4 regions of the Synechococcus elongatus PCC 6301 genome follow, and region 2 is predicted to be linked to each of the others. Evidence: predicted binding sites of a transcription regulator. Region 2 holds the regulator's gene; each other region holds the start of a gene.

Evidence for each region. The regulator NtcA, encoded in region 2, controls nitrogen genes in cyanobacteria. The targets are predictions, from matches to a motif close to GTANCNNNNGNTAC.
Region 1: the regulator NtcA is predicted to act here: its motif matches at 5,111-5,124, upstream of SYC_RS05650 (DUF3155 domain-containing protein).
Region 3: the regulator NtcA is predicted to act here: its motif matches at 4,683-4,696, upstream of SYC_RS03610 (MSMEG_0569 family flavin-dependent oxidoreductase).
Region 4: the regulator NtcA is predicted to act here: its motif matches at 3,955-3,968, upstream of SYC_RS02650 (circularly permuted type 2 ATP-grasp protein).

What each region holds. Positions count from the first base shown of each region.
Region 1 covers NC_006576.1:1,173,952-1,181,313, forward strand. The annotation lists gene fghA (S-formylglutathione hydrolase) at 1-715, shown strand, start outside; gene SYC_RS05630 (hypothetical protein) at 751-1,296, opposite strand; gene SYC_RS13435 (photosystem II reaction center protein K) at 1,584-1,721, opposite strand; gene tgt (tRNA guanosine(34) transglycosylase Tgt) at 1,775-2,929, opposite strand; gene cobS (adenosylcobinamide-GDP ribazoletransferase) at 2,958-3,713, shown strand; gene SYC_RS05645 (sensor histidine kinase) at 3,694-4,740, opposite strand; gene SYC_RS05650 (DUF3155 domain-containing protein) at 5,201-5,530, shown strand; gene SYC_RS05655 (alpha/beta hydrolase) at 5,630-6,268, opposite strand; gene SYC_RS05660 (NifU family protein) at 6,634-6,879, shown strand; gene serS (serine--tRNA ligase) at 6,968-7,362, shown strand, end outside.
Region 2 covers NC_006576.1:1,490,512-1,497,873, forward strand. The annotation lists gene SYC_RS07285 (cyclic nucleotide-binding domain-containing protein) at 1-701, shown strand, start outside; gene SYC_RS07290 (hypothetical protein) at 962-1,549, shown strand; gene SYC_RS07295 (pre-16S rRNA-processing nuclease YqgF) at 1,494-1,925, opposite strand; gene SYC_RS07300 (DUF3084 domain-containing protein) at 1,922-3,220, opposite strand; gene ntcA (global nitrogen regulator NtcA) at 3,313-3,981, opposite strand; gene fabI (enoyl-ACP reductase FabI) at 4,210-4,989, shown strand; gene hisB (imidazoleglycerol-phosphate dehydratase HisB) at 5,004-5,633, shown strand; gene SYC_RS07320 (methyltransferase domain-containing protein) at 5,702-6,301, shown strand; tRNA gene SYC_RS07325 (tRNA-Cys) at 6,361-6,431, opposite strand; gene SYC_RS07330 (EAL domain-containing protein) at 6,963-7,362, shown strand, end outside.
Region 3 covers NC_006576.1:780,552-787,913, forward strand. The annotation lists gene SYC_RS03590 (D-hexose-6-phosphate mutarotase) at 1-53, shown strand, start outside; gene SYC_RS03595 (PHP domain-containing protein) at 507-1,217, shown strand; gene SYC_RS03600 (hypothetical protein) at 1,381-1,812, shown strand; gene gor (glutathione-disulfide reductase) at 1,911-3,251, shown strand; gene SYC_RS03610 (MSMEG_0569 family flavin-dependent oxidoreductase) at 3,305-4,618, opposite strand; gene SYC_RS03615 (MSMEG_0572/Sll0783 family nitrogen starvation response protein) at 4,843-5,325, shown strand; gene SYC_RS03620 (Nit6803 family nitrilase) at 5,362-6,366, shown strand; gene SYC_RS03625 (MSMEG_0568 family radical SAM protein) at 6,359-7,362, shown strand, end outside.
Region 4 covers NC_006576.1:570,405-577,766, forward strand. The annotation lists gene SYC_RS02635 (proteasome-type protease) at 1-634, shown strand, start outside; gene SYC_RS02640 (transglutaminase family protein) at 585-1,448, opposite strand; gene SYC_RS02645 (alpha-E domain-containing protein) at 1,452-2,408, opposite strand; gene SYC_RS02650 (circularly permuted type 2 ATP-grasp protein) at 2,428-3,894, opposite strand; gene SYC_RS02660 (histidinol-phosphate transaminase) at 4,391-5,512, opposite strand; gene SYC_RS02665 (branched-chain amino acid transaminase) at 5,542-6,456, opposite strand; gene SYC_RS02670 (alpha/beta fold hydrolase) at 7,060-7,362, shown strand, end outside.

The DNA.
Region 1 (7,362 bases), 320 kb from region 2:
TTCTGTGCCGCTGCTCTATTGGCTCTCAGGGCTGACCTGTACAGACGAAAATTTCGTCACCAAAGCGGGGGCGCAGCGTGCTGCTGCGGAATTGGGATTGGCGATCGCTGCTCCCGATACGAGTCCCCGCGGGGCAGCTGTTGCGGATGATGCCGGCTGGGATCTCGGTCAAGGTGCAGGCTTTTACGTTGATGCGACGCAGGATCCTTGGCGATCGCACTACCAAATGGCGACCTACGTTCGGGATGAGTTGCCGGCATTACTGGCAGCACACTTTCCAGCGATCGACTGCGATCGCGCGGGGATTTCCGGTCATTCGATGGGCGGTCACGGCGCATTGACTTTAGCGCTGAACAACCCCGATCGCTATCGCTCAGCTTCGGCCTTTGCCCCGATCGCCGCACCCAGCCAATGTCCTTGGGGTGAGAAAGCCCTGACCGCTTACCTCGGAAGCGATCGCAGCGCGTGGCTGACCTACGATGCCTGCGAATGTTTGAAGACCAGCGCTTGGGATCGACCGATCTTGGTGGATCAAGGTGAAGCCGATGAGTTTCTTGCCGGTCAACTGTTGCCGCAGCAGCTAGAACAGGCAGCGCAAGCAGCAGGAAAAGCACTGACCCTGCGCTACCAGCCGGACTACAACCACAGCTACTTTTTCATCGCCAGCTTCATTGATGATCACCTGCGCTTCCACGCTGAGCAGCTAGGGAGCTGAGTCTTGTCCTTCGACTGTGAGCCTTGGGACTGCCACTAGTGAAGGGATGGCAAAACTCGCAATGCAAAAGCTTTCCCAACAGCAGAGGTCTTTTTAGCGGATGTTTCTGGTGACTGGTCAATAGTATCGGCTGCAGTCATGAGGAACAAATAAGTGGGGAGATTTCCTGCCAAAGCTCCGATCGCTTGCAACTGGTGAATGGAAGACTGAACAGTTGTAATCACATCTTCAAGACTTGCTGGAGAGGCGTTTTCCTTGAGCCAGCGATGAACAGTATTTAGCAGCCCTTGAACAAGCATTGTTTGATTTGCACTGATTAGCCCATTGATGACGCATAGAAGATTATCAATGACAGCAGTCTCATAATCGGCCATCAATAAACCGTTGACTGCATCCAGCAAGGAAGGAGTGAGCGAGCTATGACCCTTGAGGGCTGCAGTGAGGCTTGCAAGATCAAGAGAGTCACTGATCTGGAGTAAATCACTCAAATTCTGAAGCGCGATATTTCCAGTATCGGCAAGCTCTGGTGAGAGGCTACCCTGACCTGAGCGATCGCTTTTCACAACATATAGCGAGTTCATCCTGAGACTCTCCCAAACCACAAAAATCAGTTGTCCAAGAGAGATACGTTCAGTGTCGCTGAGCGGATGCATCTGATCGGAAAATTTTAGTGGTGCGGCATAAGTCGAGTGCTGGAACTTTTAAATTCTGAATTAAAACCAATGAAATACAAGGTTTTAGACAGCTATCTTGTACTTAGATGCAACTGGTTTCTTGTCCCACATCCTGCTGGATAATCGGCAGATATACAGAATCGGGGAGATGGCATTGCCACCTCCCCGATCGCGTAAAGCTTGTGTGTTGAGTCTTAGCGGAAGCCGACTGCTGCTTGCCACACGAAGGCGAGCAAGAGGAAGAACACCGGAATCACAGGCAGTACGTCTACCAAGGGATCGAAGATTTGGTAGGCTTCCGGCAATTTCGCCAAGAGCAATGCAGCTTCCATCGTTGAACTCCCTTCTCTGAACGCAAGACTCGACTCAGTTGTTCTGAATGCTATCACGGCGATACGGGCACTGCGGATGGCTGTAACCAATGGCCAAACTCTTCGACGAAGCGATCGCTCAAGATAGCCTCGCGAATCCGAGTCGTGAAGCGCACCAGCTCGGTGATGTTGTGAATCGAGAGCAAGGTATAGCCCAGAATTTCCCGCGATCGAATCAGGTGGTTGAGGTAAGCGCGGCTGAAGTTTTGGCAGCAGTAGCAGTTACAGTCTTCATCCAGCGGCTGGAAATCTTCGCGGAACTGTGCATTTTTCAGGTTCCAGCGATCGCCCTTGACTAAGGCAGCACCATGCCGCGCCAAACGAGTTGGGATCACGCAGTCAAACAGGTCAATCCCAGCGGCGATCGCCTGCACCATTTCGCGGTACGTCCCCACACCCATCAAGTAGCGAGGTTTATGGGCGGGCAAGAGCGGTGCTGTCGCTTCCACAATGCGGTGAATTTCTTCTGAGGGTTCGCCGACACTGACACCACCGATCGCATAGCCCGGTAGGTCAAGCTGAACGAGATCCCGGGCCGCCTGCTGGCGTAAATCCAGATAGACGCCGCCTTGAACAATGCCGAATAGGGCTTGATCCTGGGGTCTTTCATGAGCGTTGATACAGCGCTCCAGCCAGCGATAGGTCCGTGCCACCGCCGCTTCGACGTCCTTGCGCTCAGCTGGATAGGGCGGGCATTCATCGAAGGCCATGATCACATCGGCCCCCAGTGCATTTTGAATGCGAATCGATCGCTCGGGGGTGAACTCAATCACCGCGCCATCCCGGGGCGATCGAAAGGTGACGCCGCGCTCTTCAATCTTGCGCAGTTCACTCAGGCTGAAGACCTGAAAGCCACCGGAATCAGTCAGCATTGGCCCCGACCAATTCATGAAGCGGTGCAGACCGCCCGCTTTGGCCACAATCTCTTCGCCTGGTTGCAAATGCAGGTGGTAGGTGTTGGACAGCACCATCTGAGCGCCGGTATCGCGCAGTTGGGCAGGCGTTACAGTTTTGACCGTAGCCAACGTCCCCACCGGCATAAAGCGCGGGGTTTCAACAATCCCGTGGGGCGTGTGAAAGCTGCAAGCTCGGCCCCGTGTTTGGCTGCACTGTCGATCGATTTGGAACTGAAACGCTGTCAATGAAGCCACCGCGCACTGCCGATCCATGCTATCGCCGTAGCTGGCGCTTCCCGACATGATCCGGCAACTCTGGACTGAGCTGAATGCCGCCATTCTCTTTTACACGGTGCTGCCGTTACCCCAACGCTGGCCGACGCAGTTTGCGGGCATGAGCCGCTGGGCACCGATCGTTGGACTCATTCTGGGGCTGATTCTGGCGGTGAGCGATCGCCTCTTGGCAGTTGGTCAATTTCCACTACCGCTCCGCAGCTTGCTGATTGTTTTGCTGGCGATCGCCTTGACTGGCGGATTGCATCTGGATGGGGCGATGGATACAGCGGATGGGTTGGCGGTTCCCAATCCCGATCGCCGTTTGGAGGTGATGAGCGATAGTCACACGGGTGCCTTTGGCGCGATCGCTGCGATCGCCATCATCAGCCTGAAAACGATTGCGCTTTGCTACCTTCCTGCCCCGCGATCGCTGTTGATTTTGCTGATTCCAGTCTGGGGGCGCTGGGCGCAAGTGCTGGCGATCGTCCGTTATCCCTACCTCAAAGCCGAGGGCAAGGGGGCAATCCATAAACAGACGGGACGCGGCGCGATCGATCTCTTGCCAGGGGCGATCGCCTTAGTGCTGGGAATTGGCGCGATCGCTCGATTCCACTCCCTGACAGTTGCGCTTCAACTCCTCGCGATCGGGCTCCTCTGGGCTTGGGCAACCGGCGCTTGGTTGCAGAAAAAACTAGGGGGACAAACCGGCGACACCTACGGTGCAATCGTGGAATGGACAGAAGCCTTGATCTGGGTTAGCTTCACGATCGGGCAGGTTTAGTCCAAACCGGCACGGTGAAGACGAAGGCTACACCCGTTTTGGGTAAGTCTGGCTGGTAAGCCGCTGCAGGGCTGTAGCAGCGTAAATCACCGCCGACAGACTGGCTGAGGTCACGAGCGATCGCTAAACCCAAGCCGCTGCCGGGAATTTCGCCCTTCCCTTGGACACCACGAAAATTGCGCTCGAATAGGTGCGGTAAGTCTTCTGCTGGGATCTGAGGACCGTCATCCCAAACGCAGAAGGCGATCGCAGCGGTATCCAAAGCCACCCAACTTAAACCGATGCAGCCCGACACTGGTGTGTATTTGCAGGCGTTTTCTAGCAAATTCCCCAGAATTTCCTGCAGGGTGCTGGCGGGTGCCAAGACGGGAGGCAGCGGTCGCCAATCTTGCACTTCAAAGGCCAGCCCTTTCTCCTGGGCGATCGCGACGGTTCGCTCAATTAACAGCGGCAAATAATCATCAACTTCTGTCGGAATCTGCGGCGAAGCCGAGTTTAACAACAGTGGATTCGCACTGGGTAAAGCCGCGGTCGGAGCGGACTGGGAAGGTGAGTTGAGCAAGTTGAGGAGATCAGCTAGGCGATCGCTCTCTCGCAGCAAGCTCGCTGCTAACTGACGATTGCGTTCCTCGGGTTGCATACGGCGCAACAACAATTTGGCAAAGGTGCGCAGCGCCGTCAGCGGATTTTTGATCTGGTGTAGTAGAACCTCGAGCCGATCTTGCTCTTGAAGCTGCCAGTAATCGCGGTGCTGCAGTTGTTGTTGCAACAGCTGATTTTGTTGATCGAGCGATCGCCCCAGGGCCAAGGTGTCCGCAATTTGCTCCAGTTGTAGGGCTTCAGGTTCCGTCCAGTCGCGATCGTCACGACGGGTCACCAACAAGCCCAAAACTTGGTCGCCCTGCCGCAGCGGAATCCAGCGCTGATAAGACAGCTCGCCCATTTCTGAAGAGCGCATGAACTGCTCAATCGGCAGGGCCAATTTCGGGGCCGGCACGGATACAGCACTGTCACGAACTGGCGCCAAGGTGGATTGCGCGTAACCGGATAGAGGGCAATCGGCACTAGCATGGTTGCCGAGTCCTGCGCTTGGGGATCGACGAGGTAAACAGCACTGAGACTGGCCCCCAGCGCTTGGCTCAACAATTCGAGTTGCGCTTGGCAAATCTGCGAAAACTCGACCCCGGTCGTCATCCACGATCCCCATCAATCTGAGACGGAGCTCTGCCAAGCCTAACGCGAGCCTTTGCCCACAGCCTAGCGAGATCAAGGATAGGGGGACTGCTTAAAGAGGTGAGCGATCGCACCAAACTTAAAAAGTCATAAGGAAACTGATACGGACTGTAACGTCCGGCTTGTGCGACCCCAGCACTATCTATATGATGGAAGTTAATTTTGTATTGACAATTACAGAGCGTTCAGTTCTTTTTGGGCTGCTTGAAGCTCTGGGTAACGTGCAAGATCGGCCGAACCGAGGGGGTAAAGTCGTGGCGAGAAGACGGAAACGGAAAAGTCGGCGGCGTCTAGAAGGACGGAAAATTCTCGACTTGGTGCCTCAATATAGCATCGACAGTGGCGATGACAAGCCTGTGACGGCTGCTCGCAACTTCATCCATTCCGAGAAAATTGCACCGCCGGCTCTGCTGTTGGTCAAGCGCAACGAACACACGACCGATCGCTACTTCTGGGCCGAAAAAGGCCTATTCGGCGCTCAGTACGTTGAAGAGAATCACTTCTTGTTCCCCAGTCTGCGTGCCCTCCTAGAAGAGGAAGAAGAGTACGAAGACGAAGAAGAACCGATGTTGGCGACCTGCTAGGTCGGCGATCGGGCTCACTCACTCCGTTGTAGTTTGTGTTGAAAAGCGTAGCGATCGCTCAAGATCCCTACGCTTTTTGCTGGATGCTCTCTCGGGAATTCAGTCGCTGGCCACCGCAGTGTGGGGTGGCAGTTGCTGATTCAAAAAGTCGCGCAGTGCGGCGATCGCAGGGCGATCGATCCAGTGACCGCTCTGTGTTGGGAGGAGCTGACTTTGGCAACCAGCCGCTTGGAGCCGTTGGTGAATCTCTTCACCCGCTGCGAAGGGAACGACCGGATCGATCGTCCCATGGGTAACGATCGCGGTTGGTGTTAGGGCCTTAGGCCATTCGAGCGACGGATGCCAATAGCCGCTGCAGATCATCAAGCCTTTGACGGGCAGCAGAGCGCCCATTTCCAAAGTCATGGCAGCTCCTTGCGAAAAGCCCAATAGCAGTGTGCTCGATAGCGGTTGTTGGGTTTGCGCGGGTAACGCCAGCAACCAAGCTTTTAGTGCAGCGATCGCTTCGGACAAGCCTGGCCAATCGGTCTGGTAGAGGTCGTACCACATGCGACCGGCTTCTGTGCCTGGGCAAGTCAGCGGCGCTTCGACGGACCAGAGGTCCAGATCTGGTCGCGCAAACTCGGCATCGAGTCCGAGGAGATCCTCTGCATTCGCCCCAAAGCCATGGAGCAGCACCACTTGTCCGGCAGCAGGAGCGATCGCCGGGCGATGGCGAGCAGTCAGCATTATGGTCATCCCAAGGCTTCCAGTCAGGTGACGCTATTCTCGCAAGCCTGACCCGGAGCTGCCGTTTTCCGCAAAAGAAGAGCCTCTAGCGATTGCTAGAGGCCGAAAAACAGCTTCTCCTGCTTTCGGGTTGGTGGAGAAGTCTGAGCTGTTTGCAGTCTGGCTGAGGAGTCCTTAGAAGATCCAGAGTCTTCAATGAAATGTGAGCTTTGCAAAAGCAGGGACTTTCTTGCCCATGAAGGAATGCTCAGAGTGCGATCGCTGCGCCTCAATCCTCAGCCTTAGAACTTTTCAAGCGACTCGCCAACCCCAAGAGCCGCCAAGCAATCGCGGCCTGCGTCACAATGGCGGGTAGTTGAACCTTCCGAGATGGCATGGCTACAGAGACTTTGGCCCTGACGCCCGAAAACGTAGAAACCGTCCTGGACGAGCTGCGCCCCTACCTCATTGCCGATGGCGGCAACGTCGAACTGGTTGAGTTGGATGGCCCAATCGTCAAGCTGCGCCTCAATGGTGCCTGCGGCTCCTGCCCCAGCTCGACCATGACCCTGCGCATGGGCATTGAACGCAAGCTGCGGGAATCGATTCCTGAAATTTCTGAAGTCGAACAGGTCTTCTAAAAACGCCTGCATTTAGTTGAGCACCGCCACGCCAGTATGCTGAGTGAGGCGCAACTTTGTCTGCGCTAGCTGCATTCCTGCTGAACCGGTGCTCGACCTTCGTTTGCTGCGTGAAAATCCTGAGGCGACCCAAGCGCGCCTCGATCGCCGCCACTCTAGCTACGATATCCAGCCTCTGCTGAGCCTCGATCAACAGGTGCGGCAGTGGGAGCAAGAGCGAACCCAGCTCCAAGCCCGCAGCAATGAGATTGGGCGGAGTGTTGGCCAAAAAATGCGCGAAGGGGCTGACCCGCAAAGTGAAGAAATTGCAGCGCTCCGGGAAGAGGGGAACCAGCTCAAGCAACAGATTGCTGACCTCGAACAGCAAGAGCGTCAGGTCCGCAGCGAGCTCGACACCTACCTATTAACCCTGCCGAATCTGCCCGACGAGACGGTCCCCCTCGGCAGTAGTGAGGACGAGAACCGCGAGATCCACCGCTGGGG
Region 2 (7,362 bases):
CCCAGCCCGGTGAAATGCCTGTTTTCTGTTCCCTAGAATTTTCGGCTCAGGCAACGCTCGGGCACCTAGAAACTTTGCTTCTGGATCAGAATCCCATGATTCAGGCGGCGGCGCTCTACGTCATCGCCCAATTGGATCCAGAGCGGAGTCAAGCGATCGCGCGTGATCAGCGTCACCCGTTCAACTCCCCACTGGTGAAAGCCACCCTTGAGCAGCTATTAGCATTGCCATCAAATGCCTCTGCTCATCCATCCCTGACCGACTTCCCAATGCTGGAGCGAGTGGTTTACCTCTTCAATAGCGATTTCTTCCACCGCATGCAAAGTGAGACGCTCATTGCTCTTGCCGATCGCGCGGAAGTGAGAACTTATAGCAAGGGAGATCTCATCACCGAAGCAGGAGACACCTGTCGAGAGTTACTACTGTTAATTGAAGGGCATGCCAACGTTCATTATCAAACTGGAGCTGAGGTTCGAATTGAACAGCTGCATCCAGGTCAAACTCTAGATGAGTTGGAAGTTTTAGCCCATAGCAAGTCAGAGAATACGATCGTGGCTGACAGTGAGAGGACTCGAATTCTTGCCATTTCTGTCGATGCCTTTGATGACTTTCTTGATCATGATCCAGATTTTGCTCGACGGGTTTTGGAATTAGAAAGTCGGCAACTCCAGCGATTTGTGCGGTCGATGCAGTCGATCTAAGAAGCAGTTGAAGCAGGTATTGTAACTATTGTTTCAGTTGAGACATTTACAAGATAGAAAATAAGGGGCTTAAGCTCCTTGTTCCAGAAGATTATCATCTTCGGCGAACTGTCCTATATAGATTAAAGAATGCAATAGTACTGGCTACAAAGCTCGCTGGCTGTTCAGCAATCGTGAAGTTGATCCCAACTTTTACCCCAATTCTGGCGTCCACTAGTGAGAATGGCAGACTGAAGCCAACCACAGCCAAGGGAGGATCTATGGGCTGGTTGAAAGGCACGATCGCGGTGATTGCGATCGCCATTGGGGGGACAGCAGCAGCAGGCTGGGTTTACTACCGGCCAGTGCTAGCACCTTTCCAGTTACAGGCCAATTCCTCTGGCACTGAAGCGAGTCAAGAACGGCGTCTCCTCTATGCCTGCAATCCCGATCGCGCTGGCTTAATTCTTTTGCCGGGCGCTTTGCCTGAAGCCAAAGCGGCGATCGCCCGCGAAATTACCGATCCGCAGCAGCAACAGTTGGCAAGTCAACTACTTGAAAACCTAGAGCGCGAGACTAAGCTCGGAGTTGGCACCAGTATCGGTCCTGTCTGGCTGAAGCAGCAGGAATCGACGATCAGTCGCGTCGTGGGTGAAACCGTGCGCCAGCAACTCACCACTGAACTCCAGAAGGAGTCCGATCCACTGGCGGCAGCATTGGGCAATCAATTTACAGACGCTTTGCTGCAGCCACTGGTCAATCAAGTCACCACCCAGGTGATTGGCGTCGCGAACGTTGTTCTAGAACAGAACATTAACCGCGCTTGCGGCACGACTGCTGCCTTCGGTAGCGCTCCAGCAGCAGAATAGCGACCAGATCATCCACGGGGCGGGGCGGCTGCCGTAAGCCCTGGGGTAGTAAGCGTCGCCAGCCCCGCACGGGATACATCTGCCAGTAGCGATCGCGGGCTTCGAGGGTGCTATTGCGCTCATCTACTAAGGCAATCGGCGGAGCACTCGGCAGGGCACTGAGTTGAGCTTGCCACTGCTGGGATGTGGTTTGGTTGCCGAGGACTAACAGTTGGGGCGATCGCGCTTGGAAAAGCTGGGCAAGCACTGCGATCGCCTCAGCGGAGGCCAAGATCCGGTGCTCCAGTATCTGCCCAGTCTGCGCTTCCATCAAGGCCAGACCACATTTATCACGGCCCGGATCAAAGCCAATCCACAATCCTGCAGCACTGGTCATGGCTCAGTCGAGAACTTGACTTGACCATTCTGGATGGCGCGGAGATCCAACTGCAGGGCATCAGCCGTGGAAATCGCCTCACTGGTCACCACCTCAATCGTCACCTCACCAGGCGTCTGGCGCAGTTGAGATAAGAAGCGCAGCAGGGTTTCAATCCGACCATCGCCAATCTCTAGAACCTCCGACAACACCCCCTGTTGGCGCGCCCGCAGCTGAGCCGCCGTCAGTAGGAGGTTAATCCGCTGGCGCAGTTCATCCGCATCGAGACTGCTGGGGACCAAGGAGGTACTGCCAATGCTACGCCCAGCCGGCAGCAGCAGCTGATTGGGGGTGGCATCCGAAAAGACAAATACGCGGGGTTCACCAACCACCACGTTGGCAGCTGAGAGAATCCGCACCACAAACGGACGGCCCGTCCGCAGTTGTTCCCGCAAGCGATCAACTTCCGCTTGGGGGATCTGAATGATCTGTTCCCGCACTTCTTGAATGCCAGGACGCGTCGCCTGAGCCGCCACCACATTGGCTTCGCGCAGGATCATGTCGATCGCCTCTTGAGTGCCCTGGGGTGCCAGAATTTGCACCAGTTTGCTGACCAAGACTTGCCCCCGCGTAAGGGCAACATTGCCCCGCCGGAAAGCAATTAGCGTTTGCTCCAGTTGCTGAATTTCCCGAGTCAAGCTGGTCTGTTTGGACTCCAGCTCGCGCAGTTGCGCTTCACGGCTCGCGACTTCGCGATCGCGGCTTTGCAGCTGAGTTTTGAGCTGATCAATCTGGTCGCGGACGGCTTGGCGCTGAGCTAACAAGTCTTGGCGTTCTTGCTGCAACTTGACCAAGTCCGATCGCAAACTCGCCGATCGCGTTTCCACGTCCTCTAGCCGCACCGCTGTTTGTCGCTGCTGTTCTACCGCCGCCCGTAACTGCTGATTCGTGCGATCGAGCTGGCGTTGCGCTTCCTGTTGGCTGCGGCGGGCTTGCTCTCGTTGGGCAGCGCTGGCTTCGAGGTCGCGCCGCGCTGTTTCGAGATCCTGGCGGGCTTGGCGCAGGCGATCCTGAACCTGGTTGAACTCAAATACCCCTGCCCGCAGCTGAGCACTGGTCGCGAAAAGAATGCCCAGGGTGGAAGCCGAAATGAAGCCACCCGTCAAAATGGTGACTACGACGGCCGTATCTTTAGGCCGTAGGTTGAACAGACTGAGGCGCGCCTTGCCAATTTTGCTGCCCAAGCGATCGCCAATCGTCGCGATCACGCCGCCCAGCACCAGCACCGCTAAAACCAGAATGTATCCGGAAACCATGTCGGGCCGCTGCCAGACTCCTCACACCTGTTCACTCCATGATGGGGGCGATAGGGAGCCTCAGCAACGGAATCCCTGAGTTGGAGTGAGATTTAGCTGAACTGCTGACTCAGCGCCACCGGATTAAAGACCGTGATCCGCTTTTTGTGAATCGCAATCAGTTTTGATTCCCGTAGGTCACCCAGCAAGCGCGTCACTGTCACCCGCGTTGAGCCGATCGCTTCCGCAATTGCCTGGTGGGAAAGCTTGAGATCGATGGTGATGCCATCAGGGCTGGGGATGCCAAAGTCGCGACAGAGAATCAGCAAAAAGCTGACCAAGCGAGAACCCATATCGCGGTGCGCAAGCGTCTCGATCATCATTTCGGTCTGCAGAATCCGCGAGGACAGCCCCTGCAGCATCACGTTGGCCAGTTCCGGCCGTTCGATCAGCGCCTTCTGCATGAACTCGATCGGCACCGAAAACAGTTGAACCGGCGTAAAGGCCACTGCATGGTAGAAGCGATCGGAGCGCTGACCTGTCAGCAGCGACAGCACTCCAAACACGCTGTTCTCACGCAGCAGGGCCACCGTAATTTCTTCGCCCGACTCATAGACTCGTGAGAGCTTGACCGCTCCTTTGACAAGCAGGTAGACCCGTTCAGCCGGATCCCCCGGGAAAAAGATGGTCTTACCCCGCTCAAACTGCTCAATCTGGAGGGGCAGCTTACCGCTTCCCAACTCCCGGAACATCGTCAGCAGAGAATTTTCGTTGGCCAGCATCGCAACCGTGCCTTATAACTCCGCGCAAGGAATGGCTGGTGGGCATGGCCATGAACAGCAGCGATCGCGCCGTTGTTGAGAAAGCCAGAACCAGAACGAGCCAAGTGTCTCGTTACCGTACGGCCTAGCCTAGCTGCTGCTTGTAGCAACTGCTACTTTTTCGGCGACAGCCGTGGGGAGGCAGCCAACAGCGGATAATAAGCGGTTGGTTCTGTTGTTGCCCCTGCTATCATGCTCGACCTCTCTGGAAAGAAAGCCCTCGTCACAGGCATCGCCAATAATCGCTCAATCGCTTGGGGGATTGCCCAACAACTCCATGCTGCTGGGGCTGAGCTGGGGATTACCTACCTGCCTGACGATCGCGGCCGGACAGAGTCGAAAGTGCAAGAGCTGACCGCACCACTCAACCCCAGTCTGTTCCTGCCGCTGAATGTGCAAGATGCAGCACAGGTTGACGAGACTTTGGGCACGATCGCCCAGCAGTGGGGCAACTTCGACATCCTGATCCACTGCCTTGCCTTTGCCGGTAAAGAAGAACTGTCGGGTGACTTCAGCGCGACGACTCGCGAAGGTTATGCCCGCGCCCTGGAAATCAGTTCCTATTCATTGATCGACTTAGCGCGAGCCAGCAAACCGCTGCTCAATCAAGGCGGCAGCATCCTGACCCTGACTTATCTGGGTGGCGTGCGCGTCGTGCCCAACTACAACGTCATGGGCACCGCCAAAGCCGCACTGGAAATGAATGTGCGCTACCTGGCAGCAGAATTTGGTCCGCAGGCCATACGCGTCAATGCCATCTCTGCTGGCCCGATTCGGACGCTGGCATCCTCAGCCGTCGGTGGCATCCTCGATATGATTCACCACGTTGAGGAAACCGCACCGCTGCGCCGTACTGTCACCCAAATGGAAGTCGGCAATACGGCAGCCTTCCTCTCCAGCCCGCTCGCCAGCGGCATCACCGGCCAAGTCATCTATGTCGATTCCGGCTACAGCATTATGGGAATGTAGGCCGCGCAACGACTATGCAACTCAGCGATCGCCCTTTGACTGCCCCGGGAACGGCACCCCGCCAAGCCACGGTCAGCCGCCGAACCGGAGAAACCGATGTTCAGGTGTTCCTCAATCTGGATGGCACCGGCCGGTGTCAGGCCGATACGGGGATTCCCTTCCTCGACCACATGTTCGATCAGATTGCTTCCCACGGCCTGATCGATCTGGAAATCACGGCTAAGGGCGATCTGCACATCGATGATCACCACACCAATGAGGATGTGGGCATCACCTTCGGCTTAGCTCTGGCAGAAGCCTTGGGCGATCGCAAAGGGATTGTTCGTTTCGGTCACTTTGTGGCACCGCTGGATGAAGCCTTGGTGCAAGTGGCGCTGGACTTTTCGGGGCGGCCACACCTCACCTATGGCTTGACTCTGCCGACGGAACGGGTGGGCACCTACGAAACACAACTGGTGCGCGAGTTTTTTGTGGCGATCGCCAATAACGCCAAACTGACCTTGCATCTGCGTCAGTTGGACGGCATCAACTCGCACCACATCATCGAAGCGACTTTCAAAGCCTTTGCGCGATCGCTGCGCATGGCCACAGAAGTTGATCCGCGCCGTGCCGGTCAAATCCCTTCTTCGAAAGGGGTCCTTTAGCAGCGGCAGGGCGATCGCCGTCTGTCTTTCCCAGTTCTGAACTCCATCGTTCTGAGGCATCGCTCAGCATGACCAACGCGGTCAACCAAGCGCAATTCTGGGAACAGCGCTATCAGGAGGGCAGCGATCGCTGGGATTTGGGGCAGGCGGCTCCTGTTTGGCGATCGTTACTGGCAGGGACTAATGCACCAGCACCCGGACGGATTGCTGTGCTGGGCTGTGGTCGCGGTCACGATGCCCGTCTGTTTGCTGAGCAGGGATTTGAGGTCGTGGGCTTTGATTTTGCCCCCAGTGCGATCGCAGCGGCTCAAGCATTGGCGCAGGGGACAACAGCTCAGTTTCTGCAGCGGGATATTTTTGCGCTGCCCCAAGAATTTGCCGGTCAGTTTGACACTGTGCTGGAACATACCTGTTTCTGTGCGATCGATCCCGATCGCCGAGCAGAGTATGTCGAAGTCGTGCGACAGATTCTCAAGCCCAAGGGCTGCTTGTTGGGACTGTTCTGGTGCCATGATCGCCCCTCAGGACCGCCCTATGGCTGCAGCCTGACTGAGCTGCGCGATCGCTTTGCTCAAGGCTGGCAAGAAGAGCAACTGGAGTCAGTCACCGAGTCTGTCGAAGGACGGCGTGGCGAAGAGTACCTCGGTCGCTGGCGTCGGTTGGACTAAAGGCGACCAATCGCATCACCAATGATTGTCGCGATCGCAGACTGAGGCTAGGGTTTTGAAGGCGGCACTCGGATTCGAACCGGAGGCGAAGGTTTTGCAGACCTCTGCCTTACCACTTGGTTATGCTGCCAAGCAAAGCTCACTCCTCTACCAGAGACTTTCGAACAACGGTATGCGCTTGCTCTGTCTCAGCAACGGTCATGGCGAAGATCAGATTGCGATCCGCATTTTGACGGAACTGCGTCGACTTGAACCGGACTAAGCGATCGCAACTCACGGCTGTAAAGTCTTAGCAGATAAAGCTTGTCAGGAATTCATTGTTCTGTTGGTTTCGCAGGGTCATGACTGTCGTTTAGAGTTGGCGCAACAGTTCAAAGTTTGAATATTGAACCGAAGCAATGGAGGAAGATTACACTTCTGCTTAGTCAAGAAACACACAGCAACTGTGGCGGAATGATGAAGAACTATCTAAAAGTCACAAAAATTTGATTAACCTTGCGATGATTTAATTACTACTCCGTAAATCCACCTCTGATCGATGCTTCCATTACACCACAAAAATCTTAAAGAAAGTTTTCCAGAGAGAAGGTCTCGCCAAACTCTGTCTTTGCTTGACTAGAGTCATCAGCAGTGTATTTCGATCATTCACAAATCAAGTCCTGTGAAAAAACGCAATGCTCTTATTTTCGCAGTTGGAACCAGTGTGTTTGCTATCGCTTTACCAACTCTAATCTCAATCAATATTGCTAGCAGAGAAGCATTAATTGGTGAGCAGAATTATATGCTGGCTACTGCTCGGGGGTTGCTTCGTAGCTCAGAGAAAGCAGCAGATCAAGTTGATAAAGGTTTTAAAGAGTTACGAGCCCTTCAGTCTGTTCAGACCTGCGATCCAGAGCAGATTCAGGTCATGAGGAAGATTGACCTTGCCTCAGCTTATATTCAAGCAATTGGCTATGTTTCTGGTAACAAGCTAGTTTGCTCTTCAATGGGGAAAGATTCACTTGACTTAGGTCCTGTGGACATTGTTCAGCCTAGCGGAGCAAAGCTCAGGCGTAATGTTG
Region 3 (7,362 bases), 710 kb from region 2:
GCCTTGAACCTGGGGAAATTTGGCAGGGGCAACAAGTCTTTCAGGTCGGTTGAATGCCCCTGCGATGGTAGTGCTCACTGTTAACCCTGCGAAGTATTCCTGCAATTGCTTGGCAGTGCCGCGATCGCAATCCTAGGGTGAGGATAGTTCGGATGACGACCTCCAGGACAGCGTAAAGCTTGAGGACTGGACGGGTGAACATAGTCGGCGGTGGTTTCCTCTGGAGCCATCGCCTTTTATTGTTGTGTTTCCCAAGCTGGCCCTGCCAACGACGCTCGCTCAACGTCTTGCCAGTGACTCATGACAAGACCAAAGTTGCCCAGAACAGTTTGGTGTACCAACGCAGTGATAAAGGGCTGAATGACCAGACCGCTCCTGAGGGAAATGCTATGCCTGGGGGCGGCTAACGCCAATGCATCCCACCGCAAATTGATAGTGCTCAAACCCTTCCATTCGTTAAAGTAGGATAAAGGCCAACTACTGAACCGATTCCCCTTGCTGCGTCCATGGGTCGAGCCCTGACTGATAGAACGGCTGACCGCATCGATCTGACGGCGGCCGCCGCTCAGGTTCAGACTGTCCTGCAAGGAATTGAAGCCGATAGTTGCCCGCGCCTTTACAACTTCCATCTCCATACCACCTGTTCTGACGGCAAGCTTCAGCCCCGAGAGGTGATGGAACAGGCGATCGCGATTGGGCTACGAGGGCTAGCAATCACAGATCATCACGGCGTGCGAGGCTACGAAGCTGCCTGTGCTTGGCTGGAGGATTATCAGTGGCGCAGTGGCGGTCGGTCGCCCTTGCCCAAGCTCTGGGTGGGAACCGAGATCAACGCCGATCTACAAGGCACCGAAGTGCACATTCTCGCCTATGGTTTTCAGACCAGCCATGTGGCGATGCGGCCCTACCTAGTGGGTCGTCCGCCGCAGGGAGATGCGCACCTGGCACCCAATGTGATTGCCGCCATTCAGCAAGCAGGAGGGCTAGCCATTTTGGCGCACCCCGCTCGCTATCGGCGATCGCCCCAAGAATTGATTTTGGCGGCCTATCGCTACGGCATCGACGGCGTTGAGACCTACTACGCTTACGGCAATCCCAATCCTAGGCAAGCCACCCCAGAACCAACTCAAGCGATCGCCAGCCTAGCCGCTGAGTTGAACTTGCTGAGTAGCTGTGGCACCGACACCCATGGTCGCAGTTTGCTCAGTCGCCTTTAGCTCGGTTCTCATCTCAACGACACTGCTGCTTAGCCAAGGGCGATCGCAGCTGTGGGCAATCGTTCCAGAACTGATTGTGAGTGCGGGTCTAACGCTCTAGCAGCTTCCCCGTAGAATTAGGAAACCGTGCCTTCATATTTAGTAATCGTTGGGGTGTCAATTCATGACCGGTTTTATTCGGGGTCTGTTTCAGAGCAAGCCCAAAGCAGAACAAGCCCCGCAACCCAAGCAGAAAGGGGAGAGCTTCTACCTCGATGCAGACGAAGCGAAGAGCTTGGGCAATTTGGATTACATCCGTTCTGCTTCAACGATTGAACACACCTTTCCTAAAACGGCGAGCAATCCTGAAGAGCGAGTTCTCATTCAAAAAGTTTCATCCCTGTCGCTGGAAGTCGTTGAAGCCTCTGAGGGCTTGCCCCAAGCAGACCAGCGGAAGCAAGCGGCTTTGAACAAGGTAGCCGCGGAGGCCGAGGCCAACAAAGCGCCAACAAAAACCTTTGCCGGTCAAGCCGAGACCAGCGAAACGAGCAGTCGTCGTCGTTCGACCGGTGATTTAGATATGTTCCGTCAAATGGCGCGGGACTTGAAGAAGTAAACCGCGAATCGCGTCGCAGACCAGCAAAGGGTGGCTGCTCTTGAACTTCCAGCGCGGCTGCCCTCATTTTTTGTTCGGGCCAAACAGGGCTTTGCAGCATGAGTTTTGACTACGACCTCTTGGTGATTGGTGCCGGTTCTGGTGGGTTGGCAGCCTCAAAACGAGCTGCTAGCTATGGTGCCAAAGTTGCGATCGCAGAAACCGATTTGGTCGGGGGCACCTGCGTGATTCGTGGCTGTGTGCCGAAGAAGCTGATGGTCTATGCCTCCAGTTTTGCCAGTCAGTATCATTACGCCGAAGCCTATGGCTGGTCTGCTATACAGCCTCAATTCTCTTGGCCCAAATTGATTGCGGCCATCGATGCGGAAGTCAACCGCCTCAGTCGTCTACATATCAGCTTGCTCGAAAAAGCCGGTGTCGATCTCATTTTGGGCCATGCCCAGTTTGTGGATGAGCATCGCTTGCAAGTGGGCGATCGCCAAGTGACGGCGGCAAAAATTTTGATTGCAGCGGGGGGCCGCCCCATCAAGCTGCCGATTCCGGGCGGTGAGCTAGCGATTACCTCGCGGGAGATGTTTCATCTCCCCGAACAACCCCAGCGCTTTGCAGTCATTGGTGGTGGCTACATTGGTTGTGAGTTTGCGGGCATTCTGCGCAGCCTGGGCTCAGAAGTCACGCAAATTATTCGCCGCGATCGCATTTTGCAGGGCTTTGACCAAGAACTGCGGGAAGCGGTGCAAACCGGCATGAGCCAGCTCGGTGTTCAGTTCCGCACGGGCGTCACGGTCGAGCGGATCGATCAGACTGAAACGGGCTTACAACTGAGCTATAGCGACGGCAGCCAGCAAATCGTGGATCAAGTGCTGATGGCCACGGGGCGGGAACCTTGGCTGGAAGGCTTGGACCTAGACGCTGCCGGGGTTGCGATCGAGGGTCGTCGCATTGCGGTTGATGCTTGGAGTCGCACCAATCAGCCCCATATTTTTGCGGTGGGTGACTGCACCGATCGCGTTAACCTTACGCCGGTGGCGATCGCAGAAGGTCGGGCGTTTGCCGATACCGAATTTGGGCAAAAGCCGCGCCAAATCTCCTACGAGAATATTGCTTCAGCTGTTTTTAGCCAGCCAGAAGCCTGTAGTGTTGGCCTGAGCGAAGAAGCAGCCAAAGCGGAATACGGTGAGGAGCGCATTCGGGTTTATCGTAGTCGCTTCCGACCGATGTTTTACACCCTGCCTCAAGCGGAAGAACGGGTGTTGATGAAGCTAGTGGTTGAGACTGAGAGCGATCGCGTTCTGGGAGCGCACATGGTCGGCAAAGATGCGGCTGAAATCATTCAAAGTGTGGCGATCGCAGTGACGATGGGTGCGACGAAAGCTGATTTTGACGCCACGATGGCTTTGCATCCCACTTCAGCAGAGGAGTTCGTAACCATGCCCTAGAGTCGACTGGTAGCACTCTTCATCGGCTTGCGATCGCAGGGTTCAAGCAACCGCTAGGACCCGAGGAGTGCGGTACATTCCAGACGTTCTTGACTAGCATCGCGGCGATCGCGGCGCCATTGAATTTGATCGGCAAGGTATTCAGCGTCTTGGCCGACCCCACAGAAACGGCCCGATCCCCAGGTGTGTAACCAAGGCAGGCCAATGAAGTACAGACCAGGTACTGGGGTGACACCGCGCTGATGAACCGGCAGCCCCGAACCATCAAACACCGGTACTTCGACCCAAGAAAAATCACTGCGATAGCCCGTGCACCAAATCACGGCCGCAATCTCAGCGACTAGAAGTTGGGTTGAGGTTTGACTTTCGGTCGGCTGCCAGCAGGGTTGATAGGGCGGTTCTTCTGGCGCTTCTAGCTGATGCTGAGCAATGAAGTCATCGATGCTGCGGCGAATCCGACAGTAAACCGCATCTGCCGCATCCAAATGAGTAGCGAGGTTGTCCTCAAACTGAATGGCTTGGGAGGTCAGCGTAAACAAACGACCATGCAAGAGCAGACCCTCTTTGGCCCGTTGACGCAGGTCGATTTCCCGCCCCCCATCGCGCCCTGTCAGATAGTGATTGGTTTTGCGGCGAACACTGCGCGGATCTGCATGGGCATCGATCGGGGTGTCGTAGTAGCCCATTTGGTCGAGCCAGTCGACGACATCCCTGCCCCGATAGCGTCGTGGCGATCGCGGGGCAGAGCCCACACTCAGATGAACGGTTCGGCCGGCCAGGAACAAATCCTCAGCAATCTGACAGCCCGACTGACCACTGCCAACAACCAGTACCGCGCCTGGTGGGAGCTGTTCAGGATTGCGGTAGTCTCTTGCATCGATTTGGACAATTGACTCCGGCAAGCGAGCAGCTAACGGATGCCGTTTGGGTTCGTGATAAGCCCCTGTGGCAATAACCACCTGTTGCGCCCAGTACTCCCCTTCGTTGGTCAGCAGCTGAAAACCGCGATCGCACTGCTGCAGTCGTTGTACGGTGACCCCTTCCCGGATGGGCGCCCGACAGGTTTTCGCGAAGCGATGGAGGTAATCGACGATCGCCTGCCGGCCCATGAATCCTTCCGGTTCAGCACCGTCGTAGGGGAAGTCGGGCAGCCGACATTGCCAGTTAGGCGTGACCAAACAAAACGAGTCCCAACGCTGCTGATCCCAGGCAAAACCAATGCGATGCTTCTCCAACACTAAGGGCTGCAGACCCCGTTTCTGGAGGCAGTAGGCCATCGACAGACCGGCTTGCCCCGCCCCAATGACAATTGTGGAATGGCGATCGCGAACACTATCTCGAAGTCGGGCGGGTTCAGAGTTCTGCATGCGATCGCGGTCAACTAGGTAAAACATCCCAATTTAAATGTAATTATTCAGAACATATAAAACCGTATCAATCGCGACCGAAAGAAGATTATTCAATCCAGAATTAAGTCAGGTTAAACAGGCAATCATTTAGTAGTCACCGTTACAGTCATTCCTTAGAACTTGTTTTAGTTAATTGGTAGCTGTTTACACCAGCAGCCACCGTTCTAATTGCAGATTTTCCCATGCCTGAAGTGACGAAGCCGGCCAATCAACCGGGTGATTTTCTGGTTGATTATGAAGAGAAAGTCTTTCCGGATGTCAAAGCAGAACCCGGTGAAAAAGCACTGATCACATTTCACACAGTCGCCTTTGAAGGGTCGATCGGTCTCGTCAACCTTCTCCAAGCTAGCCGCCTAATTAACAAAGGCTTTGAAACATCCATCTTGCTCTATGGGCCTGGGGTCACTCTCGGGGTTCAGCGTGGCTTTCCCAAGTTGGGTGATGCAGCCTTTGATGGTCACTTGAACTTCAACGCTCGGATTCAAAAGTTCTTGGACCAAGGTGGCAAAGTCTACGCTTGCCGATTTGCCCTACAGGCGCTTTACGGTCATGGCGAAGGAGCTTTAATCCCGGGAATCCGTCCGATTAATCCCCTGGATGCGATGGATCTGATCCTGATGCACCGCAAGGAAGGGGCTTTTATCCTCGACACTTGGACGCTCTAGTTCAAGTTGGTTTTTTAGGATTCTTAGGCAGAAGCGATGGCCGATAAAATCATTGTGGCAGCTGCACAAATCCGACCTGTTCTATTCAGTTTGGAAGGATCTGTTGCTCGGGTTCTAGCGGCCATGGCAGAAGCCGCAGCAGCGGGCGTTCAGCTGATTGTTTTCCCTGAAACCTTTCTGCCCTACTATCCTTATTTCTCCTTCGTCGAACCGCCGGTTCTGATGGGGCGATCGCACCTCAAGCTCTACGAACAAGCCTTCACAATGACGGGGCCGGAACTCCAGCAAATTGCCAGGGCTGCTCGACAGCATCGTCTCTTTGTTTTGCTCGGCGTCAATGAGCGAGATGGCGGTAGTCTTTACAACACTCAGCTATTGATTAGCGATCAGGGTGACTTACTTCTGAAGCGCCGCAAAATCACCCCGACCTATCACGAACGGATGGTCTGGGGACAAGGCGGTGGCGCGGGCCTAACCGTTGTCGAAACGGTGCTGGGTAAGGTTGGGGCCTTGGCTTGCTGGGAGCACTACAACCCCTTAGCCCGCTTCAGTCTGATGACTCAGGGGGAGGAAATTCACTGCGCCCAATTCCCAGGATCGCTGGTGGGGCCAATTTTTAGCGAGCAAACCGCGGTCACACTGCGTCACCATGCCCTCGAAGCCGGTTGCTTTGTGCTCAGCTCGACGGCTTGGTTGGATCCGGCCGACTACGACACAATCACTCCCGATCGTAGTTTGCACAAAGCCTTTCAAGGGGGCTGTCACACCGCGATCATCAGTCCCGAAGGGCGCTATCTCGCAGGGCCACTGCCCGAGGGCGAAGGACTCGCGATCGCTGAACTCGACAAAAGTTTGATCACCAAACGTAAGCGAATGATGGACAGCGTCGGTCACTATTCGCGCCCCGATTTACTCAGCCTTCGGATCAATCGCAGCCCTGCCACACAAGTGCAAGCGATCGGTTCAGCTGCTGCCTTGCCAGAACTACCGAACCTAGAAGCCGCACCGGCTGAGACTGCGGAGGACTATCTCCATGCCTAAGTCAACGTCTCAGTCCTTAGGGGAGTTGGTGACGGAACTCCAAGTACAAGGGGTGATGGCTCCGGCGGTTAGAGGAAATCCTGGTCGCCAAGGCGGTGCAGGGCCTTCGGACCATCGGGCGATTACCCTCGAGGGCACAACAGTGATGGTGCCGGTTTACAACTCGACGGCGCAACAGTCGCCCTACCAGCTGACGACAACGGCGGATGGGGGTGTGGCTCTCCATCATCAAGGCGAGCTGACGACCACGCTGGAAACGCCGCCGGAACCCCATTTCTACAACTTGCAGACTGCGGAAAGCATTCCCTACAAGGCGATCGCCCTCCTGCACGGCAAGGATGTGCTGGCCACGACGCTGCAACAGACCTGCATTCGCTTTCGCGATCGCAGCGAGTCTTGCCAGTTCTGTGCGATCGAGCAGTCGCTGACCTCAGGCCAAACGATTGTTCGAAAGACGCCAGAGCAGGTCGCAGAAGTTGTGGCCGCAGCCGTTCGGCTGGATGGCGTTCGGCAACTGGTAATGACCACGGGCACGCCCAACAGTCGCGATCGCGGGGCTCGTCTGATGGCAGAAACAGCCGCAGCAGTGAAGGCAGTGGTGGACATACCGATTCAAGCCCAGTGTGAGCCACCGGATGATCCGGTCTGGTTCAGCCGAATGAAAGCTGCGGGTGTCAACAGTCTGGGCATGCATTTAGAAGTGGTGGAACCGGAGGTGCGTCGTCGCATCTTGCCGGGGAAATCGGAGCTGACCCTCGAGCATTACTACCGCGCCTTTGAGCAGGCCGTGGCCGTCTTCGGTCGCGGTGAAGTCTCGACTTACCTGCTAGCCGGACTCGGGGATAGCGCTGACAGCTTGATCGACTGCAGTCGGCGGCTGATTGCGATCGGCGTTTATCCATTCATCGTGCCGTTTGTGCCGATCGCGGGGACACCACTGGAACGTCATCCGGCTCCAACGACCGCTTTCATGCTGCAGATTTACGAAGCCGTGGG
Region 4 (7,362 bases), 920 kb from region 2:
GATTACCCAAGCGGTGCTGAGTCAACTCCGGCGGGATCTCGCCGGTCATTTCGACATCAATCTGCACAGTCTGCCAACGATGTACGACTTGGCTCGCTACCTCGGCCAAAAAGTGCGGCAACTGCAAGAGAGCGACCGCGATTGGCTGAAGCAAGATGGCATCGACTTCTATTGCAACTTCTTGCTGGGCGGACAGATTCGCGGCGGCCCGATCGAGCTTTACTTGGTCTACGGCCAAGGTAACTGCATCCACGCCACCCCCGAAACGCCCTATCTCCAGATCGGGGAAACCAAGTACGGCAAGCCCATTCTCGATCGCACGATCAGTTTTGATACCTCCCTCGACATGGCCGCCAAATGTGCGCTGATGTCCTTAGATTCCACGATGCGATCGAATCTTTCCGTCGGGCCACCCCTCAACCTGGCTCGCTACGAACGCGATAGCTTGGTGGCTCCGATGCTAGTTCAGTTCCCCGCCGGCCATGAATATTTGGTGGAAATGCGCCGTCGCTGGGAAATTTCCCTCAAGGATGCCTTCATGCGGCTACCAGATATCGACTGGAGTCGACAGTTAATGCGATCGCTCAGTCCAGTAAGCGAGTCAGTGCCACTTGATAGTTCAGAGTTGAACTAATTCCAGGGGCGTAGTAAGTGCCCTCAGTGGGTGCTGTCTGAGCTGGTAGGGGAGCACTGGCCACAGCAATGTGGGTTTCGGCCGTGGCGAGGCCGATGGTTGGATCAAAACCTCGCCAGCCTGCTCCTGGCAAATAGATTTCGGCCCAAGCGTGGAGGTCGAACTGCTCTGCTTCGGGGCCACCCCAGTGGTAGCCACTGACAAATCGGCCTGCCAGTCCCACAGCCCGACAGACCTCTAGAAAGACCGCCGTAGTATCTCGGCAGGAGCCTTGACCCAGGGCTAGAGTTTGACCGGGCCAACGGGGATCGCCGAAGGGGCGCTGAACGTAGCGGATTCGCTCGTAGAGGTATTGATTGAGCAGCAGCAAAAACGAGATCGTGTCGTTTTTAGCCTGCTCCAAGAGCTGCTGAGCCAAGCGCAAACAGGCTGGATCAAACCCGCCTGGTAGGTAGCTCTGGCGATAGGGCAGCAGGCGATCGCTCTGGGATTGCGCCTCAGAGCGCAGGGGTAGGCGAACGGCCCAAGGCTCTAGCAGGAACTCAAACGGATTTTCGAGACAGGTCACGACTTCAGCGATCGCTTGCAGCTTGACATGATCGCAGGGGTCATTGAACCAAGCGCGCTGACAGAGATTGCCGTCGAGCTCTTGAACTTCGAACAAGCGATCGGGCTGGGGCTGAATTTGCAACTGAAACGATCGCAATTGCTGGAAGTGATTGCCACGCGGTTGCAGCCGGATCCAGTGAGGATGAAGGTCGACCGGAGCATCGTAGTAATACTCAATCTGATGCTGAATGCGAAAGTGGGGCATAGGTTACGCCACAATCGCATCGAGCGTGAAGAAGGTCTCAAAAATTTGCTGATCAACGTGGTTCATTTTTTGTTCGAGATCATCGAGAAATTCATGTAAGCCAATCTCAAAAATTTCAGCCATTGTTAAATAGCCTAATTCAGCGCTGAGCCGCCCGATCGCCCGTTGCGCCAAGTTCGACCAAGTTCCAGAGGGCGTCCCACAAATCGTATGGAGAGAGGATTCGACACGGCCGAGGCAATGGCGAATCGATCGCGGAAAAATGGGATTGAGGATGAGGAATTCTGCCACTCCCAAGGGCGTAATCCGGCGTCTGCCCTGTTTTCGGAACATTTCGTAAGCGCTAGCCGATCGGAGCAGCGCAATCCATTGCAACTCATCGAGCAACGTCCCTACATCCTGAGGTGAGGGCAGCAAGATGAAGTATTTCACATCTAAAATACGAGCTGTTTTATCCGCTCGTTCCAGCATTCGTCCGAGATGTCCAAAGTGCCAGCCTTCATTGTGGGAAAGGGTAGCATCCATCACGCCAGCAAATAGGTGGCTCGATAATTTTACCTCTTGAAAAAAACGAGGTAGATCGACCTCACCCGCATGACTAGAAGTGTCTTTGATCATCCAGTAGAAGGAGTTAACTTGCTCCCACATTTCAGAGGAGATGATCTCGCGAATTGAACGCGCATTTTCTCGTGCTGCAGCCAAGCAGCTGAAAATTGAGTTGGGGTAATCGCGATCGAAGGTCAAAAATTTGAGCACATTTTCCTCTGTTGCCTCACCATAGCGATCGCGGAAGAGTTCATGATCGCCAGTGGTGACAATCAGGGGTTCCCACTGTTGCGAGGTGCTCGAACCGATATCGAGGTTGAGGCTAAAGTTGACATCGACAAAACGTGCAATATTCTCAGCCCGTTCGATATAGCGATTGAGCCAATAGATAGAGTCAGCAACACGACTGAGCATACAAATATCCTCCTGCTTATTAAGCTTGCGACTGACTAGAATTAAAATCTGATGACTCAGTCAGAACCCAGGTGTCTTTACTGCCGCCACCCTGCGATGAGTTGACGACAAGTGAACCCTTACGCATTGCGACGCGCGTGAAGCCACCCGGTGTGATGTGAATGGTTTCTCCACAGAGAATATAGGGCCGCAAGTCGACGTGGCAACCAACAAGTTCACCATCAATTAACGTCGGCGATCGCGACAGACTGAGAGTTTTTTGAGCAATGTAATTGCGAGGATTTTCTTGAATTAAGCGGGCAAATTTTTGCCGTTCTTCTTCACTGGCTTGGGGGCCAATCAGCATACCATAACCTCCTGATTCACCCGCTGCCTTAACCACTAACTCATCTAAGTGATCAAGGACATAGGCTCGCTGGTCTTCTTCCCAGCAGAGGAAGGTCGGCACATTATTCAAAATTGGATCTTCACCCAAGTAGTAGCGAATCATCGCCGGCACGTAGGTGTAGATCACCTTATCATCTGCTACGCCGGTGCCTAGGGCATTGGCGATCGCAACCCGTCCCTGACGATAGACCTCCAGCAAACCAGGAATCCCCAAGAGCGAATCTGGCTTGAAGGCAAGGGGATCAATAAAGTCATCATCAATGCGCCGATAGATGACGTCCACACGTTTCAGACCACAGGTAGTTCGCATTTGTAAGTAACCATCCGCGATCACCAGATCTCGACCTTCAACTAACTCGGCACCCATCTTTTGAGCCAAATAGGCATGTTCAAAATAGGCCGAATTGTAAATACCTGGGCTGAGAACGACAACGGTTGGGTTATCAACCTGATCAGGCGCAAGGTGCAGTAAGGTATCTAGCAGATGCCCCGGATATTCATCGACCGGCAAAACGCCGCCGCGACTAAAGACCTCTGGGAAGGTACGCTTCATCACTTGGCGGTTTTCTAAGAAGTAGGAAACTCCGGACGGGCAGCGAACATTATCTTCGAGAACATACCAAGCACCACTGCGATCGCGGACCATATCAATGCCGGCGATATGGCACCAGATGCCATGGGGTGGCTTCAGGCCAATACAAGGCTTAAGAAACCCATTAGCTGAGAGAATTAATTCCTCAGGAATGACCCGATCCTTCAGGATTTTTTGGTCATTGTAGATATCCTGTAAGAAGCAGTTGAGTGCTGTAATTCGTTGCTTTAACCCTCGCTCTAAAGGCCACCATTCTGTGGCACTCATTAAACGGGGGATAATATCGAAGGGGATAATCCGCTCGATCCCGCCTTCCGCTCCATAGACATTAAAGGTCGCCCCCATTTTCATCAGGAAGTTTTGGGCTAATTGCTGCCGGCGCTGAATTTCTTCAACGGGCAACGTATCAACCTTGCGCACTAGGAGCTCTGCTTCAGGACGAGGTTGCCCTGGGGCCAAAAATAGCTCGTCGTAGAAGTCCCCCGGATCGTAGCTTTGAAAGAGCACGCCCGTCTTACCCCATAAATGTCATGAAAGGACTATAGAAATCGCTCAGAGTCCACTTCTGTAGTTCGGGATACGGCAAGATAAACTTTTGGATTTGGTTAAGGTGCGATCGCTAGAAGGTCGTAGCAGTATCTCTGCTAGCCCTTTGGTTGGAGCTTTGGACACACCTACGACAGATTCAAGCAGCCGCAATCGCCAAAATTGACACAGTTGCGAGATCCCTGTCTAAAATTTGGATCCCTGTGTGGTGCATCACAGAGGTTCCGATAATTTTGCGGTCTAATGAAATCGAGTTCAGTCTCCGACCTATGATGAACTTCCGCTTTTTACAGCTTGGCAAGTCAGTCGGTTCTTGCTTGATTCTGCAAGGACTCTTACTACTGTTAATCTCTAGCATTCTCAAGGTAGATCCCCTGCAACCCGCCCATAACAGTAGCGCTAGTTTCTTTTGGGAAAACTGGGCTCTTGACCAGCCTCCCGCTGTCCCCTAACTGCCCTAGACCGTCGCTGGTAATGATTGAGTGATTGCTGTTTGCAGATGAGCTAAAGTCCGCTCATTTTCTGCTGGGCTACCAATCGTAATTCGCAGTCCGTCAGCGGTGTGGCGCACCAACGTTCCCTGAGCTTTGAGTTGTGCGGCTAACGCTGCAGTTTGTGAGGAAGACTGCGTTTTTAAAAATAGGAAATTGCTAGCGCTAGGCCAGACTTGAAGCTGGGAAACGACTTGCAGTTTTCGATAGAGGCGATCGCGTTCAGTGATCAATCTAGGGATGGCTGAGAGTAGTTGCGATCGCGCCTCGAGGGCAAGAGTTGCTGCCAATTGAGCCACGCTTGGCAGATTGTAGGGTAACCGAATTGCTTCGAGGGCAGCAATCAGTTGGGGATCCCCAATGCCGTAGCCAACACGATGGGCGGCCAGTCGCAACGCTTTAGAAAAGGTACGGGTAATCAGCCAGTTGGGGTGTTGGGGTAACTCAGCCAGCAGGGTTTCGCCGCTGAATTCAAAATAGGCCTCATCAATTACCACTAAAATCTGGGGCGGGACTTGGCGCAGCCAGTCTTTTTCCGCTTCCGTCAGCGGGTTTGCGGTGGGTGAGTTGGGATGGACAACGAAACAGAGGCGAACTGGCGTGCCCTCCGTTTGGGTAATCGCAGTTTCGGCCGCCGCCAGATCCATCTCCCAAGTTTGGGGATCGCGGCCGATCCGCACTACAGGAATCCCCAAAGTCTCTGCCACAATCCCGTACATCGAGAAGGTTGGCTCCGCCACCAAGACCGAGCCTTGTCCACCCAGGCACGTGGCAATCAAGATCGAGCGAATCAGCTCATCGGAGCCGTTGCCCACAGTGACGTGCTCTGGCCCCGGTTGCCATTGCCCAGCGGTTTGCTCACTCAAGTAGTCGACGATCGCCGCCTTGAGATCCGTGTGGCTGCCATCGGGATAGCGGTTGGACGCGATCGCCTCCACATAGCGATCTGCCAGCGTTTGCTTGAGATCGGTCGGTAGATCATAGGGACACTCATTAGTGTCGAGAATGTCCATCGCCATACCAGTCCCGCCCGGATTGGGGTGGTGGGGCTGGCAACGAGCAAGCTCAGAACGCAAAAACGGCAGCATGGCGCGGCAGGGGTGAGGAGGAGCAGAAATTAACGAAGAGCGATCGGAAAGACCCAGTCTTGGTAGGCGGCCAAGCGCCCTTCGGTGATCAAGGTCAGTTGTTGGCGAATTTGATCGGTGATCGGGCGATCGCACGGTGTCAAGTAGTTCTCAACTTGTTTGACCGGCGTCACCTTGGCGGCAGTACCACTCAGGAATACTTCGTCGGCAATGAACAATTCCGACTTATCAATCGGGCGTTGATCGACGGGGATCCCCAGGTCTTGTGCCACCCGAATCACGCTGTCGCGGGTGATGCCTTCTAGGATGTCTTGGTCGTAGCCAGGGGTGATCAGACGGCCATTGCGAACCATGAATAAGTTCATGCCCGTGGCTTCGCAGACCTTGCCCTGACTATTCATTAGGATGGCTTCATCAAACCCAGAGGCGACCGCTTCAGTTTTGGCGAGCGATGAGGCGATGTAGGCACCGCTGATTTTGCCGCGCAGCGGTAGGCTGCGATCTTCTTGGCGATACCAAGAGCTAATTCGGCAACTGACCCCTTCGGGTGAGAGATAGTCGCCCAGCTGCAGACCGTAGATGAAGAAGTCTTTTTCGATGTTGTGCAGGCGCGGCGCAATCCCCAAATCCGAGGTGTAGACGAAGGGGCGGATGTAGAAAGATTGGCTAGGCTGGTTTTTCTGAACGAAGGCTTCGATTGCCTTGAAGATCTCCTCGGCACTCAATTCAAAGTGGAGAAACTTAGCACTTTGACTCAGCCGTTGGCAGTGGCGATCGAGCCGAAACAGTAAGACGCGATCGGGATTTTCAGGATCGGGGATCCCGCGCAGCCCGCCAAAGGCACCGGTGCCGTAGTGGAGGGCATGAGTTGCAATTGAGAGTTGTGCCTCAGGGAAGGGAACCAACTGTCCGCGAAAAAAAGCGTAGGGCAGAAAGTCGTTCATGGTCCCGATCGAGACTCCCAGTGGCAATGGATAGAGAAACGTCTCAGTGCGGCGACTGAGCCTGCGTTATTTTCTCACCATCTTTATTGAGTCTACAAATCCTGAAATTTCTACCCGTTCCTCAAAGACAGGACTGAGGTAGAGCGATCGCGGTAAGTGCTGGGCTGGCATGGGTGACTCGGAGAAACCGCTCAACTGAGCGAGGTGCCGGGCTGCAGAGCGCCTTCCCCAGACTTTAAAGAGGAGCGATCGCGAAAGCCCCCAACAATTCGCCAGCTTTCAGCGAGACAGTCGGGGGCAGGGGAGTTAACGACATCAAACACAACCGACGGCGACTAGACCGCCGCTTCCATGCCTTCAAACAGGCGATCGCGGATCACAGAGGTGAGCTGAGGGTCGCGGTTGACATCGCGATCGGTCAGCAGGAACCACCAAAGTTGTAGGTTACTCAACATAATGTAAAGACCTCGAAAGAATTCTTAACGCTTGTTAACAATTTAGCAGTCCTTGTCTCAGTTGGGAGTTGGGGAAACCGACCCTGGTGGATCGGTTGTCTGGACAGAAGGGTGGCGCCAAACCTCGAAAGTCCTGTCCCTGGGGCGTATGGAGGCATTGCGATCGCAGGGCAGGGAGAGTGCGTCAGAATGCGAAAGCACCTTTCGAGACCAAGACTGCATGACTGTCGCCATGGCTGCCGCGATCGCCCAGGATTGGCAATGGCAAGGGCACAAGATTCGCTGGACGGTGGCGGGCGAAGGTCAACCGCTGATCCTGCTCCATGGTTTTGGAGCCAATCTCGGCCACTGGCGCAAAAATATTCCTGCGATCGCTGCGGGGGGCTACCGAGTCTACGCCTTGGATCTACTCGGTTTTGGCGCGTCCGATAAACCTGATCGCGACTACAGC